Regions from separate parts of the Porcincola sp. LCP21S3_C12 genome, predicted to be linked through region 2. Evidence: predicted binding sites of a transcription regulator. Region 2 holds the regulator's gene; each other region holds the start of a gene.
The links. Region 2 encodes NrdR, which represses ribonucleotide reductase genes. Its sites were predicted from a motif close to CACAANATNTTGTG; they were not measured.

Region 1 (4,248 bases), on a different contig from region 2:
GCGCTGGCGTTCTGTATCGCACGTTTCCGGTTCCCGGGAAGGAGATTTTTGTTTGCGTTCATCATCCTGACGATGATCATTCCCGGAACGACGATGATTGTGCCGCAGTATGAGCTGGCCGTGAAGCTCCATACGATCAACAGCATTGGCGGGCTGATCCCCTTTTACACTGCTTGGGTCATCCCGTATTCAACATTTATGATCAAGGGATTCGTGGAAAACATTCCGCGGGAACTGGATGAAGCCGCCTATATCGATGGCGGGAATGTTTTTACCGTGTATTTCCATGTAGTGCTTCCGCTTGCAAAACCCGGGATCGCCTCAATCTCGATTTTTAATTTTCTGACAGCATGGGAGGAATTTCCGTGGGCGAACACGGTCATCAATGATGACATGAAGCGGACACTGCCAATTGCCATCTCCGGGTTCTTCGGCCAGCACCAGTTCACGCAGTGGGGATATGTGTTCGCCCTGTCGGTCTTCAGCCTGATTCCGATCCTCATTGTCTTCATTTCCTGCCAGAAGTTCTTTGTGAAGGGGCTCACAGCAGGAAGCGTGAAAGGATAATTATGTTGCTATGACAACGTAAAAGTTATTAATTCCCCATTATAATGCCACCATACAGTTGAGACATACAGGTGACAGCGGAAAATGCAGAAGAGGTGGCATATGATGGAAAGTAAGTTTGTAGATGAGACGACACTGATCGGTGAGCTGGTGAGCCAGTACCCGGAGACGACAGATGTTCTGCTCGGAATCGGCATGCACTGTCTTGGCTGCCCGGCATCTCTCGGGGAGAGCCTGCGGGACGCCTGCATGGTCCACGGTGTGGATGCGGAGGCGGTCGTGAAAGAGGTCAACAGTAAGATTGCAGAGAGCAGAGGGTGAGAAGCAGATGAGTGCATATCTGGGGCCGGTTCACTACTGGCTGTATCATAAAATCGGGAAACAGGAAGAGCTGGCTGGAAAACTGGCTGCATACTCGGCAGAGAAGGGGTGGATCGGGAAACCAGAAGACTTTGCGGTGCGTCTCCCGGAACTGGAGAGCGTGATCGATGTCACCAATATCCACGGATGGCTTCAGAGCCGTATCGCAGATTCGGAGACAAGGCTTGCTTCTCTGGTGAAGGGCGTGCTTTCCGGGCATCCGGAGCGTCTGGAGGAACTTCTCGGCGTCGCGTATGCGTTCGGACAGATGAACAGACCGGATGCCGCTTCTGCTTCCGGCATCTACCGCGCATTCGAGGATTTCTTCTTAAACGGGATGCCATGTGATAGGGTGAATGTTGTCGACGGCAGCTCCGATGACCAGGTCTCCTGGCATATGGCAGAGGATATCCATGCAGCCGGGTGGGACGGCGATGCGGCTGTCTACTATAGGATCCGCAGCAGTGTGATGGCGGGAATGCTGGATGGCACACCGTTCGCGCTGGATGAGAATGGCGGGATGCATTACACAATCCGAAAAAAATCATGAACGCCGGTCAGGCTGCAGTGCGGACTGACATGGAGGAAAATCCCCGCAGGGTCTTTGACTCTGCGGGGATTTTTGTGAAGGCGGCGAGCCGGAAGCCATGATGCAGGCTTGCTTGCAGATCATGACTCCTGGCGGCTGGCTTCGTCAAATTGCACGAAGCGTGTGCAGCAGCCGCTGAAATCCTGATATGTTCGGGATCATCAGCCGCAGCGCACGCCGTCTGTCAGCGGGGAAGCGTTTGGAGAGTTGCCTGATTTCCGCGTTCCTGAAACGTCCTGCGGAATGACCTTCGAGAAAGGCAGTCAGGAGTTTGTCTATTTTGCCATGTTGCAAAAGGAGTACTGCTGCGATATGATAGCAAGGCACAAACATACAAGATATTGTGAAAAAGAAAACATACATGCCTATATCTGGATAAAGCAAATGAAATATGAGCGGCTGCTGACAGAATAAACAGACAATCTGTGCGTGTTTGCAGAAGAATTCCGGCAAGGATAAGGTATTGTATGATGAATCAGTGGGAAGGGGCGGAGCTATCGTGGAAGAGAATGTACAGACAAACGTGATCAAGCGCAACGGAGAGGAAGTTACGTTTGACATTGAGAAGATCTTCAATGCCATTGAGAAGGCGAACAAGGAGGTGGATCCGATCCACCAGATGAGCGATGTGCAGATCCGTGCGGTGTCCGAGAATGTCGCCCGGGAGGTCCGCAGGGCGCCTCATGCGGTCAATGTCGAGGACATTCAGGACATGGTCGAGACCGGTATCATGGAGATGCGCGGCTTTGAGGTGGCGCAGAAGTATGTCCGCTACCGTTACAAGAGGACGCTTGCGCGCAAGTCCAACACGACCGACGACGGTATCCTGGCGCTGATCGAGCAGAACAATGAGGAAGTAAAGCAGGAGAACTCCAACAAGAATCCTGTCATCAACTCCACTCAGCGTGATTATATGGCCGGTGAGGTCAGCCGGGATCTGAGCCGCAGAATCCTGCTTCCGGAGGAGGTTGTCCGGGCGCATGAAGCTGGGATCATTCATTTTCATGATTCGGACTATTATGCACAGAAGGAACATAACTGCGATCTGATCAACCTGGAGGATATGCTTCAGAACGGGACGGTCATCAGCGAGACGCTGATTGAGAAGCCGCACAGCTTCTACACAGCAGCGAACGTCACGACGCAGATTGTCGCGCAGGTGGCATCCAACCAGTACGGCGGGCAGTCCTTCACGCTGGCGCATCTGGCGCCGTTTGTCGACATCAGCAGAAAGAAACTCAGAAAGCAGACGGCAGATGAGCTCCGGGCGGTCGGGGAAGAGATTGACGAGAAGAAGGTTGAGTCGATCGCCGAGATCCGCCTGAAGGATGAGGTTACAAGGGGAATCCAGACGATTCAGTATCAGCTGATTACACTGATGACCTGCAACGGTCAGGCGCCGTTTGTGACGATGTTCATGTATCTGGACGAGGTGCCGGAGGGGCAGACCCGGGAAGACCTGGCGATGCTGATTGAGGAGGTGCTCCGCCAGCGGATGCAGGGCGTCAAGAACGAGAAGGGCGTGTGGATCACGCCGGCGTTCCCGAAGCTGATCTATGTGCTGGATGAGGACAACATCACAGAGGATTCCAAGTACTGGTATCTGACGAAGCTGGCTGCGGAATGCACGGCAAAGCGGATGGTGCCGGATTATATCTCTGCGAAGAAGATGAAGGAGCTCAAGGGCGATGTCTATCCGTGCATGGGCTGCAGAAGTTTTCTGACACCGGACAATGAACAGCAGCCGGAGGGACTTTGCAACGCTGGCAACAAGGCAGAGGCAGGAGATTACACGCCGGGGCAGCACAAGTACTATGGCCGCTTCAATCAGGGGGTTGTCACGATCAACCTCGTCGACGTCGCCTGCTCTGCTGTCCGGGAGGCGGAGAAGACCGGAACGGACAAGTTCGACGAATTCTGGAAGATTCTTGATGAGCGCCTGGAGCTTTGCCACAGGGCGCTCCGCTGCCGTCATGAGAGACTCATGGGTACGCCGTCAGATGTGGCACCGATTCTCTGGCAGTATGGCGCGCTTGCAAGGCTGAAGAAGGGCGAGAAGATAGACAAGCTGCTGTTCGGAAACTACTCGACCATCAGCCTCGGCTATGCCGGCCTGTATGAGATGTGCGTGGAGATGACCGGAAAGAGTCACACCGATGAGGAGGCAAAGCCATTTGCACTGAAGGTCATGCAGACGCTGAATGATTACTGCATGAAGTGGAGAAAAGCGGAGAATATCAGCTACTCGCTCTACGGTACGCCGATGGAATCCACAACATACAAGTTTGCAAAGTGCCTGCAGAAGCGGTTCGGCATCATCAAGGATGTCACAGACCATAACTACATCACCAACAGCTACCATGTGAATGTCAGAGAGAAGATCGACGCATTCCGCAAGCTGGAGTTCGAGTCGGAGTTCCAGAAGCTCTCCCCGGGCGGCGCAATCAGCTATGTGGAGGTGCCGAACCTGCAGGACAATATTCCGGCAGTGCTTTCGGTTATGCAGTTCATCTATGAGAACATCATGTATGCGGAGCTCAACACCAAGAGCGATTACTGTGAGGTCTGCGGGTATGATGGGGAGATTCAGATCCACGAGGATGAGCACGGAAAGCTGATCTGGGTCTGCCCGAACTGCGGCAATACCGATCAGACCAAGATGTCCGTTGCAAGACGTACCTGTGGTTATATCGGAACCCAGTTCTGGAATCAGGGAAGAACGCAGGAGATCA
Region 2 (4,248 bases):
AGGACGGTCATGCTCCAGTTTTCCGGGACAGGAGTGGGGGCATTTGCCGGAAGCTGGATCCTGTCAGCTGCCATGTCGCTTTCCGGAAGCTGGCGGACAGGCTGCGAGCTTCTGGGGCTTGTCCAGATCCTGACTGCCTTTCTGGCGTTTTTCATCCGAAGATCGCTGATAAAAGGGCAGGACATGCGGAGAAAACTGGATGACAGATCGAGAGAAATCGATATCTTTCGGGAACAGGAACGCCGGCGTATTCATGTGGATGAAGCCGGACTCAGGCGGGCAGAGAAGGAATACATCACCCGGTCAGCTTTCAGCTGCGCTGCCGCATTTCTTTCCGGGGTTCTGACGCTGTGCATGGTCCTCTGGCCGCAGAGCTACAGGGTGATCGAGACGGGGGCGGCACAGGAGATGACCGGATACGGCGTTCTGATGGTGAGTCTTGGGATTGCGGCCGGCAGGGTGCTTGCGGGTGCGTTCCGGCCGGAAGGAAGGGTGTCAAGACTGATCTGGATGGGAACAGCCGGAGCGCTGCTTCTTCTGGAACAGTATCTGATTCACATCGGGGGACTCACAGATCGGGGGATGCTGTTCTTCCAGCTCTTTGAGGGCATAACGGTGGGACCGGTGTTTCCAAAGCTTCTGCTTCTGGATGACGTACGTCTCGACCGGGAGGCAGAGACAGCGCTTCTGTCCCTGCTTCCTGCCTTTGCACTCGGAGCTGTCATTGTTGTCACACCACTGACGCAGGCCCTGGTCGGAGCGGGACAGACACACTGGTTTCCGCTGTGGCTTCTTGTGGTGGCTGCCTGCCTTGGTGTTTGCCTGTTTTTCGGTGTAAAAGACGGGAAGGACTGAGAGGTGTCAGATGGAACATTACGTGATCACTATATCGAGAAAGTTTGGCTGTCTCGGGCACGAGATCGCAGGGTGCCTCGGAGAACTGCTCGGGGTACCGGTGTATGACCGCAGCGCAGTCGAGGCACAGGTTCTCAGCACGGGGGCCGAAGCGCGCCTTCTGGCCGCCACACAGCTGGAGGAAGGCCGGAAAAAGGCACAGTTTCTGCTGTTCCGGAAAGAAGCGGACGGCGAGAAAGATCTTCGGGCACAGGTAATGTTTCAGGCACAGTCGGAGGCTTTGAAGTCCTTTGTGGAGAAAAGCTCCTGCATTATTCTGGGCAGAGGCGGCGATGAGGTCTTCAGAACATATCCGCGGTGCATGAATGTCTATATTTTTGCACCGGACGAGGTTCGCCTTCAGAACTGCGTCAGGATGCTGCACACGGACGAGGAGGCGGCGAGAGCCCTGATTCACAGGGAAGACAAAGCCAGGGAAGACTACAGACGCCAGTTCTGCAGCCACGCTTCGGATGTGACATATGGCCGTCATATTCTGATGGATTCGAGTCTGTTCGGTGCGGAGGAGAGTGCCCGGATTCTGGAACAGGCGGCGCGCTACCTGTTCAGCCTTCCGAAAGAGAATCAGGAGGACAGTTTGCATAAGGCAGGAGGAATGACGATATGAAGTGCCCATACTGCGGGAGTGAAGATACCAGAGTGACCGATTCGAGACCAGTGGAGGAGAGCAATTCCATCCGGCGCAGACGGCAGTGCGACAGCTGCGGCAGGCGGTTTACAACTTACGAGAAGATTGAGACGATTCCGCTGGTTGTGATCAAGAAAGACCACACAAGGCAGCAGTATGACCGTGCGAAAATCGAGGCAGGTGTCATGCGGGCCTGCTATAAGCGGCCGATTCCGGTGGATGAGATCAAGAAGATGATCGACCGTGTCGAGACAGAGCTTTACAACCAGGGAGGCGGGGAAGTGAAGAGTGCCGAGATCGGAGAGAAGATCATGGACGGTCTGAAGGAACTCGATCCGGTCGCGTACGTCCGGTTTGCGTCTGTCTACAGGGAGTTCAAGGATGTCGGGACGTTCATGGACGAGCTGAAGAAAATTATCAACTGAAGGATGAAAGTTAAAGGTGAGCAGTCATGAAAAATCGTCTGGAGCAGCTGCTGAACGGGCAGTTTGAGTATGATATTCCACATATGCAGCTCTCCGGGCGCACAGTCCGGATCGAGACGGAAGCAGGCGGGCACGCGAAGGGAGCCTTTGTTGTCACGCATCCGGGTGAGGGGAAGGTCCGGGGCTTTCTTCATTCAGATAATCCTCGGATTCTTCTGGAGAGCCCGGAGTTTTACGGGCATGAGAACATCGTCCGGTTTGAATTTGACACAGAAGGACTTCTGCCGGGGGAGACGTCGCAGGGGACGATCTTCATCAGCTCCGGGCTCGGACAGGATGAAGTCCGGGTCACGGTTCATATCAAGGAACAGAAGGTACCGGAGCCTTACAATGAGCAGGAACTGGTCGATGCCGCGCGGAAGGATTTCGCGGCTGCTTCCGGGCTTTTCTCTTCCCCGGCATACAGAACCCGGATGATGATGGCGGATGCGCCGGCAAGGGCACTGTACAGCGGCCTGGAAGGGGAGAAAAACCCGCTCAGAAGGCTCGAGGAGTTTCTGGTCGGGACCGGGGCGAAGGAAAGCGTCGACATCAGCTGCGACTGGACGGGACGAAAGCTGGTTAACCCGGAGGGGACGCTGAGGGAACCCATCCATCTGACTGCCAGTACCTGGGGGTATCTCGAGATCAGCATTTCATCGGATGCGCAGTTCCTGCGCCCCGAGAAAAAAGGACTCACAACGGAGGAGTTTGCAGGCGGAAGCTGCGAGGTCGGTCTGATCATTGATTCAAACTTTCTGCATGCCGGTAAAAACTACGGGCGCGTGACAATCCGGACCCCCTACAAGACGATGGAGCTCGAGGTGCGGGCTGACAGGATCGACGACGGGGACGCCAGAAGGCTTCACAGAGTCCGCTGCCTCATGCGTAAAAAGGCGCTGACGCTGTATCTTGATTACCGGGCGGGCAGAGTGGACCTTCATAACTGGGCAAGTCGGACAGACTCTGTTCTGAATGCCTACAGACGTGCGCAGGGAAGGGATGTCTACGCGGATCTGTTTTCGATTTTTATCCTTCAGGCAGATGGAAGAAGACGAGAGGCTGAGCGGCTGCTGTCTGAGCTGGAGAAGACCCCTCAGCGGCTGGACACACCGGACCGATATGCCTTTTTTCTGTTCCTGACATCTTTTTTTACAAGAGACAGTGCATATCTGGATGATGTCCGAAAAGAGGTTCGGAGACTCACGGCGGAGAATCCGTCGAGCTGGCAGATTCGCTGGGTATGTCTGTATCTTTTCGAGGATGCGGCGGCCGGGGAGGAGCTGAGACTGGATGCCGTGACCAGACAGATCGAGCTTGGATGCAGCAGTCCTGTCATGTATCTCGAAGGTGCGCTTGCGCTGAGAAAGAAGCCGTCTCTTTTCCATGAGATCACGCCGGCGATCCGTCTGATCCTGAATTTTGCGGCCAGGCAGGGCCTTCTGACAGAGCAGCTGTCTCTGAAGCTTGCCTCGATCGAGCGGCGCAATCCTCACTACGACCCTGTTCTGTACAGAGTGCTGGCGGACTACGCACAGAAAAGCGGTGCCAGAGAGGCACTGACCGCTCTTTGCGCGATGGCAATCGAGGGCGGTCAGAAGAGCAGGCGGTTTTTCCCGCTTTTTCAGATGGCTGTTATGAAGGAAGTGTCTGTGACAGGCCTGTATGAGTATTATATGGATGCCTGCGAGGAGTACCGGATCGAGACGATGCCGGAGGTGATCAGACGCTATTTTGTCTACAACGATACGCTGGACTGGCACAAAAAGGCAAGGATCTTCCGGAATATGGCGGACGGAAGAAGGCAGATCCCGGGAATCTTCAACAGCATGAGACCTGCGATTGGAACGTTTCTGACCGAACAGCTGGCCCAGAGCCACATTGACAACGATCTTGCAACGCTTTATTCGGAGTTTCTGACACGGCCGATGCTGACAGACCGGCTTGCCGCGAATCTGATCCGGCTTCTGTTCACCTACAGGGTGGAGTGCCTCAGCCCGGGGATGAAGAAAATTATTCTGGTGGACAGCCGGATGCAGCAGGAGCGGGAAGTGCCATTGAAAAATGCGGCAGCTCTTATCCGGATTTACTCTGATCAGACCAGAATTCTGCTGGGCGACGGTGAGGGAAAACGGTATGCCTCGACATCTCTGTATATGGCGGACCATTTCCTCGAGGATCCGAAGCTTCTTGAGATGTGCGCGGAGATTGTACCGGATGCCCCGGAGCTGGCCTTATTCT
Region 3 (4,248 bases), on a different contig from region 2:
GTTGCCGATGAATTCGTTACGCCGCAGCAGATGTCTGTCCGTCTTCCATTGATACAGAATCTCATTGCGCTCTGTCGGATTGCAGATCGTGTCCAGCATATAAGAATAACTCTGAGAATGGATGCATTCCTGAAATGTCTGGATGTTCAGGCAGAGGCTCACTTCATTGGCGGTCACATACTGGCTGATGATGGGCAGATTCGCAGACTGCAGAGAGTCCAGGTAGACCAGAAAGGACAGGATTTTATCGTAAGCAATGCGTTCTGCCTTTGGCAGGTTCGGATAATCTGACTTGTCCTGGTTCAGATTGATCTCCTCCGGGATCCAGAAATTGTTCATCGCCTGGCGGTACCAGTCTGAGACCCACTCATATTTCATATTGTTAAAGTCATTGATATTGGTTGTATTGAAATTGATCAGGCGCCGTCTCTGAACATCCGTGTCTCCCATCGGATTAAAGAGCGGCTTATGCCTCAGTACCCTGTCATCTGTCAAGGTTGCATCTCCTCCATAACATTCAGCCTGCTCAGGATGAGCAGGATTCACAGTCCTTCGGATTCAGGGACTTAGACCGCACATAGTAGACGGTCTTGACACCTTCCTCCCAGGCGAGAATATAAAGATGCAGCAGCTGGCTCATCTTATACTCATTCGTAATCCAGAAATTCACGGACTGTGCCTGGTCAATATGCCGTTGGCGGACGCCCGCCGCCCGAACGGACCATGTCTGATCGATCGTATGCGCTGCCTTGTAATACCAGTAGGTCTCCATCGAAAGTTCCGGTGCCACACGTGGCAGAATGGCTCCCTTCTTTTCCTCCAGATAAAATCGATTCATCACCGGATCAAGGCCGGCTGTCGTTCCGATCAGAATCGAAGTCGATGCTGTCGGCGCCGCAGCCAGAAGATAGCCGTTCCTGATTCCGCCTGCAGCTTCCTTTCTCAGTGCTTCCCACCGCTCAGAATGATAATTCCGCCTGTCAAAATATTCGCCAGTCTGCCATTCAGAGCCTGCAAATGCAGCATATGATCCCCGCTCTCTTGCTAGCGCCACGGACGCCTTGACAGCCGCGAAGTGAATGTCCTCGAAGACTTTATCCGCAAATTTCAGATGTTTTTCTGACTCCCAGGTAATTCTGTGCTTTGCAAGCATATGGTGGTAGCCGGACACGCCAAGGCCAACAGCCCTGTATCGCCGGCTCGTCAGAGCCGCCTCAGGAACCGGGTAGAAATTCAGGTCGATCACATTGTCGAGCGCCCGGACGACCGTCGCCGTGATTTCTTCGATCTCTTCGGGATCATCCACATGGATATTACCCAGGCACAGAGAAGCCAGATTGCAGACAACGAAATCACCCGGGACAGTCGTCGTCAGGATGACCTGTTCACCATCCTGGATTGTCACTGTCCGGGAAGCCTGACTTGCCGCAGACATATTCTGTGCAATTTCCGTGCAGAGATTCGAGCAGTAGATCATGCCCTTGTGCTTGTTCGGATTCATCCGGTTGACGGTATCTCTGTAAAATGCAAAAGGCGTTCCGGTCTCAACTGCTGATCGGAGAATCAGGCGGACCAGCTCCTTGAGCCGGACCACCCGTTTGGAGATGCCCGGATCATGTACACACTCGAAATACTTTCTCTCCCACTCCTCCCCGTAGCAGTCCTCCAGCGCATAACCCTTTGTCATCAGGATATCGTGGGGATCCATCAGGTACCAGTCCTGATCCAGATTCTGCTTTGCCATTCGCCAGAACAGATCCGGGTAACAGACAGCCGGAAAGACATCATGCGCCTTCATCCGGTCATCCCCGTTGTTGGTCCGCAGCTGTAGAAACTCCGGCAGATCCTTGTGCCAGGCATCCAGATAGACTGCAACCGCCCCCTGTCGGATGCCAAGCTGATCCACCGCGACAGCTGTGTCATTTACAACCTTGATCCATCGGATGACGCCGCCTGAGGCTCCCTCAAACCCGCGGATGGAGCCGCCGCGCGACCGCACCTTGCCAAAGTACATGCCCATGCCGCCTCCAAACTTGGAAACATCCGCAAACCGCGAGATTGAATTGTAGATTCCATCCAGGCTGTCCGGAACGGTGTCAATGAAACAGCTTGAGAGCTGGTGGTAGGGCTTTCGGGCATTGGCCATTGTCGGTGTCGCCATCGTCACCTGATGGAGACTCATCATATCGTAGAATTTTCTGACCCAGAGAATCCTGTCCTTCTTTTCATTCATGGCAAGATGAAGCGCAATCCCCGCGTACATCTCCTGCGGAGATTCAAGCCGAACCCCCTTGTGATCATGGACCAGATAGCGGGAAATCAGCAGATCAAGACCGGAATATGTAAACAGACGATTTCTGGATTCGTCCAAAAATGCTTCAACCGCCCTGATTTCTTCCTGCGAATAATGCTCGAGAATGTAGCTTCCATACAGCCCCTCCTTTGTCAGATAAGAAAGCTTGCTGTAAAAGTCCGAAAGCCCCAGTTTTTTCTCCGTCTCATCAAGCTGACACCTGAAGCTGTAAAACAGCAGACGCCCGGCAACGCTTTCCCACTGCGGTTCCTCCTTGGACGTCAGCTCGGCAGCCGCTCTCGTCAGAAGACTCAGCCCCTCTTCCGCCGTCATCTGCTGCCTGGACATTGCCTGGTACCTGTCTGCAAGACGTGACAGGTCCACCTGCGGGAAGTCTCTCTGCAAGTTCTGGATGAAAGCCGGAAGCTCTTTCCGTAGCTTCTCATCGCCATTGGAACAGAGTGCCTTCATGGCGGCGGCGATTCTGCCGGTCTCGTTAGGCGCATCTTTCCTGTTCGTTCTGATCATTGTGCTCATATATCCTCACACTACAAGATATTGTATCGAAAATCAGCTGCTGGACAGTATATCATGTGCCGGCGTACAGCTCAAGCGGAATCTTCCTGCCAGGCTATGAGTCAGGTCCTAAAGTCCTTCCAAAAACGAAAGGGGCTTCCTGCTGCGCAGGAAGCCCCTTCGTACTACTCAAATTGTATGGATGTTCTGATTCAGATTTTTCCAAGTTTTCTGAGAATCTTCTCCGGTGTCATCGGCCAGCTGTCCATCCAGACGCCGCAGGCGTCATGGATTGCAATCCCGATGGCCGGTGCCGCACCGTTGCAGGCGATCTCTGAGATGGACTTCGCGCCGAACGGCCCGTATTCATCATTCACATCGATCAGCACTGCCTTGAAATCATCCGGCTGCTCCCAGACCATCGGCACACCGTAATCCGTCATATTGGCATTCAGACAGACACCATCCTTGTCAAGGATCATCCCCTCATAGAGCGTATGGCCGATCGACTTGAGCGCTGCGCCGTACATCTGGCAGAGCGCCAGTTCCGGATTGATCGGTGTTCCGGCATCCTGAAGCGCATAGAACTTCCGAACCCTGATCTCTCCGGTACGGATATTGACAGCCACCTCCGCAAAGTGAGCGCCGTACGGCACGGAGGATGCCGTTGTCACGTATGAGCCATGCGCAACAACCATCCCTCTGCCGCTTCCGCTGCAGGCTGTATGGGAGAGCTCCCCATAGCTGAGCACGGCTCCGGTCTTCCTCGAGAACACCTCGCCCGGCATCCGGAGATCAAGGTCGGTCTCCTCCTCCCCGAGCTGAAGTGCTGCTTCTCTCAGCACCCCCTCCCTCAGCTTCTTTGCCGCATCCAGTGCCGCATTTCCGCTGAAGAACGTACCGGAGGACGCATAGGATCCGGTGTCAAATGCTGCTGCGTCCGTGTCCCCTGACAGAACGGTCACATGCTCCATCGGCATGCACATGACCTCGCTGACAATCTTGGCGCAGACAGTATCCAGCCCTGTCCCGATATCGGCGCACCCGCTGTTAAGAATCACCGTCCCGTCTGTCTCCATCTTGGCGATCGCCTCGGCATGGTCCAGCCCCGGCAGACCGCTGCCCTGCATGATCATGGCAAAGCCTTTTCCAATCCTGACATCCGGATCGTCAGACTGCTCCCTGACACCCCAGCGGATCATATCGCAGCCTTTGAGAATTGCCTCCCTGAGGCCGCAGGAACCGACCGGCACAACATTCCCCTCGCGGCCCTCTCCAAGTCCCTTCAGAATATCCAGCCGGTACCCTGTCTCGACATGATTCTTCAGGACCATCTCCTTGTAATCGCAGCCAAGCTTGTCTGCCAGTTCTGCCATCGCCATCATCAGCGCATAGTTGCCCTTCGGTGTTCCATAGCCCTGATAGGCACCGGCAGGCGG

Region 1: the regulator NrdR is predicted to act here: its motif matches at 1,849-1,862, upstream of nrdD (anaerobic ribonucleoside-triphosphate reductase).
Region 3: the regulator NrdR is predicted to act here: its motif matches at 2,843-2,856, upstream of ACTQ1N_RS06940 (ribonucleoside-diphosphate reductase subunit alpha).

What each region holds. Positions count from the first base shown of each region.
Region 1 covers NZ_JBQKGW010000004.1:143,795-148,042, reverse strand. Annotated here, with positions in the region: gene ACTQ1N_RS03635 (carbohydrate ABC transporter permease) at 1-567, shown strand, start outside; gene ACTQ1N_RS03630 (DUF1858 domain-containing protein) at 670-888, shown strand; gene ACTQ1N_RS03625 (hypothetical protein) at 869-1,477, shown strand; gene nrdD (anaerobic ribonucleoside-triphosphate reductase) at 2,016-4,248, shown strand, end outside.
Region 2 covers NZ_JBQKGW010000008.1:68,735-72,982, forward strand. Annotated here, with positions in the region: gene ACTQ1N_RS06125 (hypothetical protein) at 1-855, shown strand, start outside; gene ACTQ1N_RS06130 (AAA family ATPase) at 866-1,522, shown strand; gene nrdR (transcriptional regulator NrdR) at 1,519-1,968, shown strand; gene ACTQ1N_RS06140 (DUF5717 family protein) at 1,995-4,248, shown strand, end outside.
Region 3 covers NZ_JBQKGW010000010.1:32,494-36,741, forward strand. Annotated here, with positions in the region: gene ACTQ1N_RS06935 (ribonucleotide-diphosphate reductase subunit beta) at 1-495, opposite strand, end outside; gene ACTQ1N_RS06940 (ribonucleoside-diphosphate reductase subunit alpha) at 527-2,764, opposite strand; gene ACTQ1N_RS06945 (molybdopterin-dependent oxidoreductase Mo/Fe-S-binding subunit) at 3,022-4,248, opposite strand, start outside.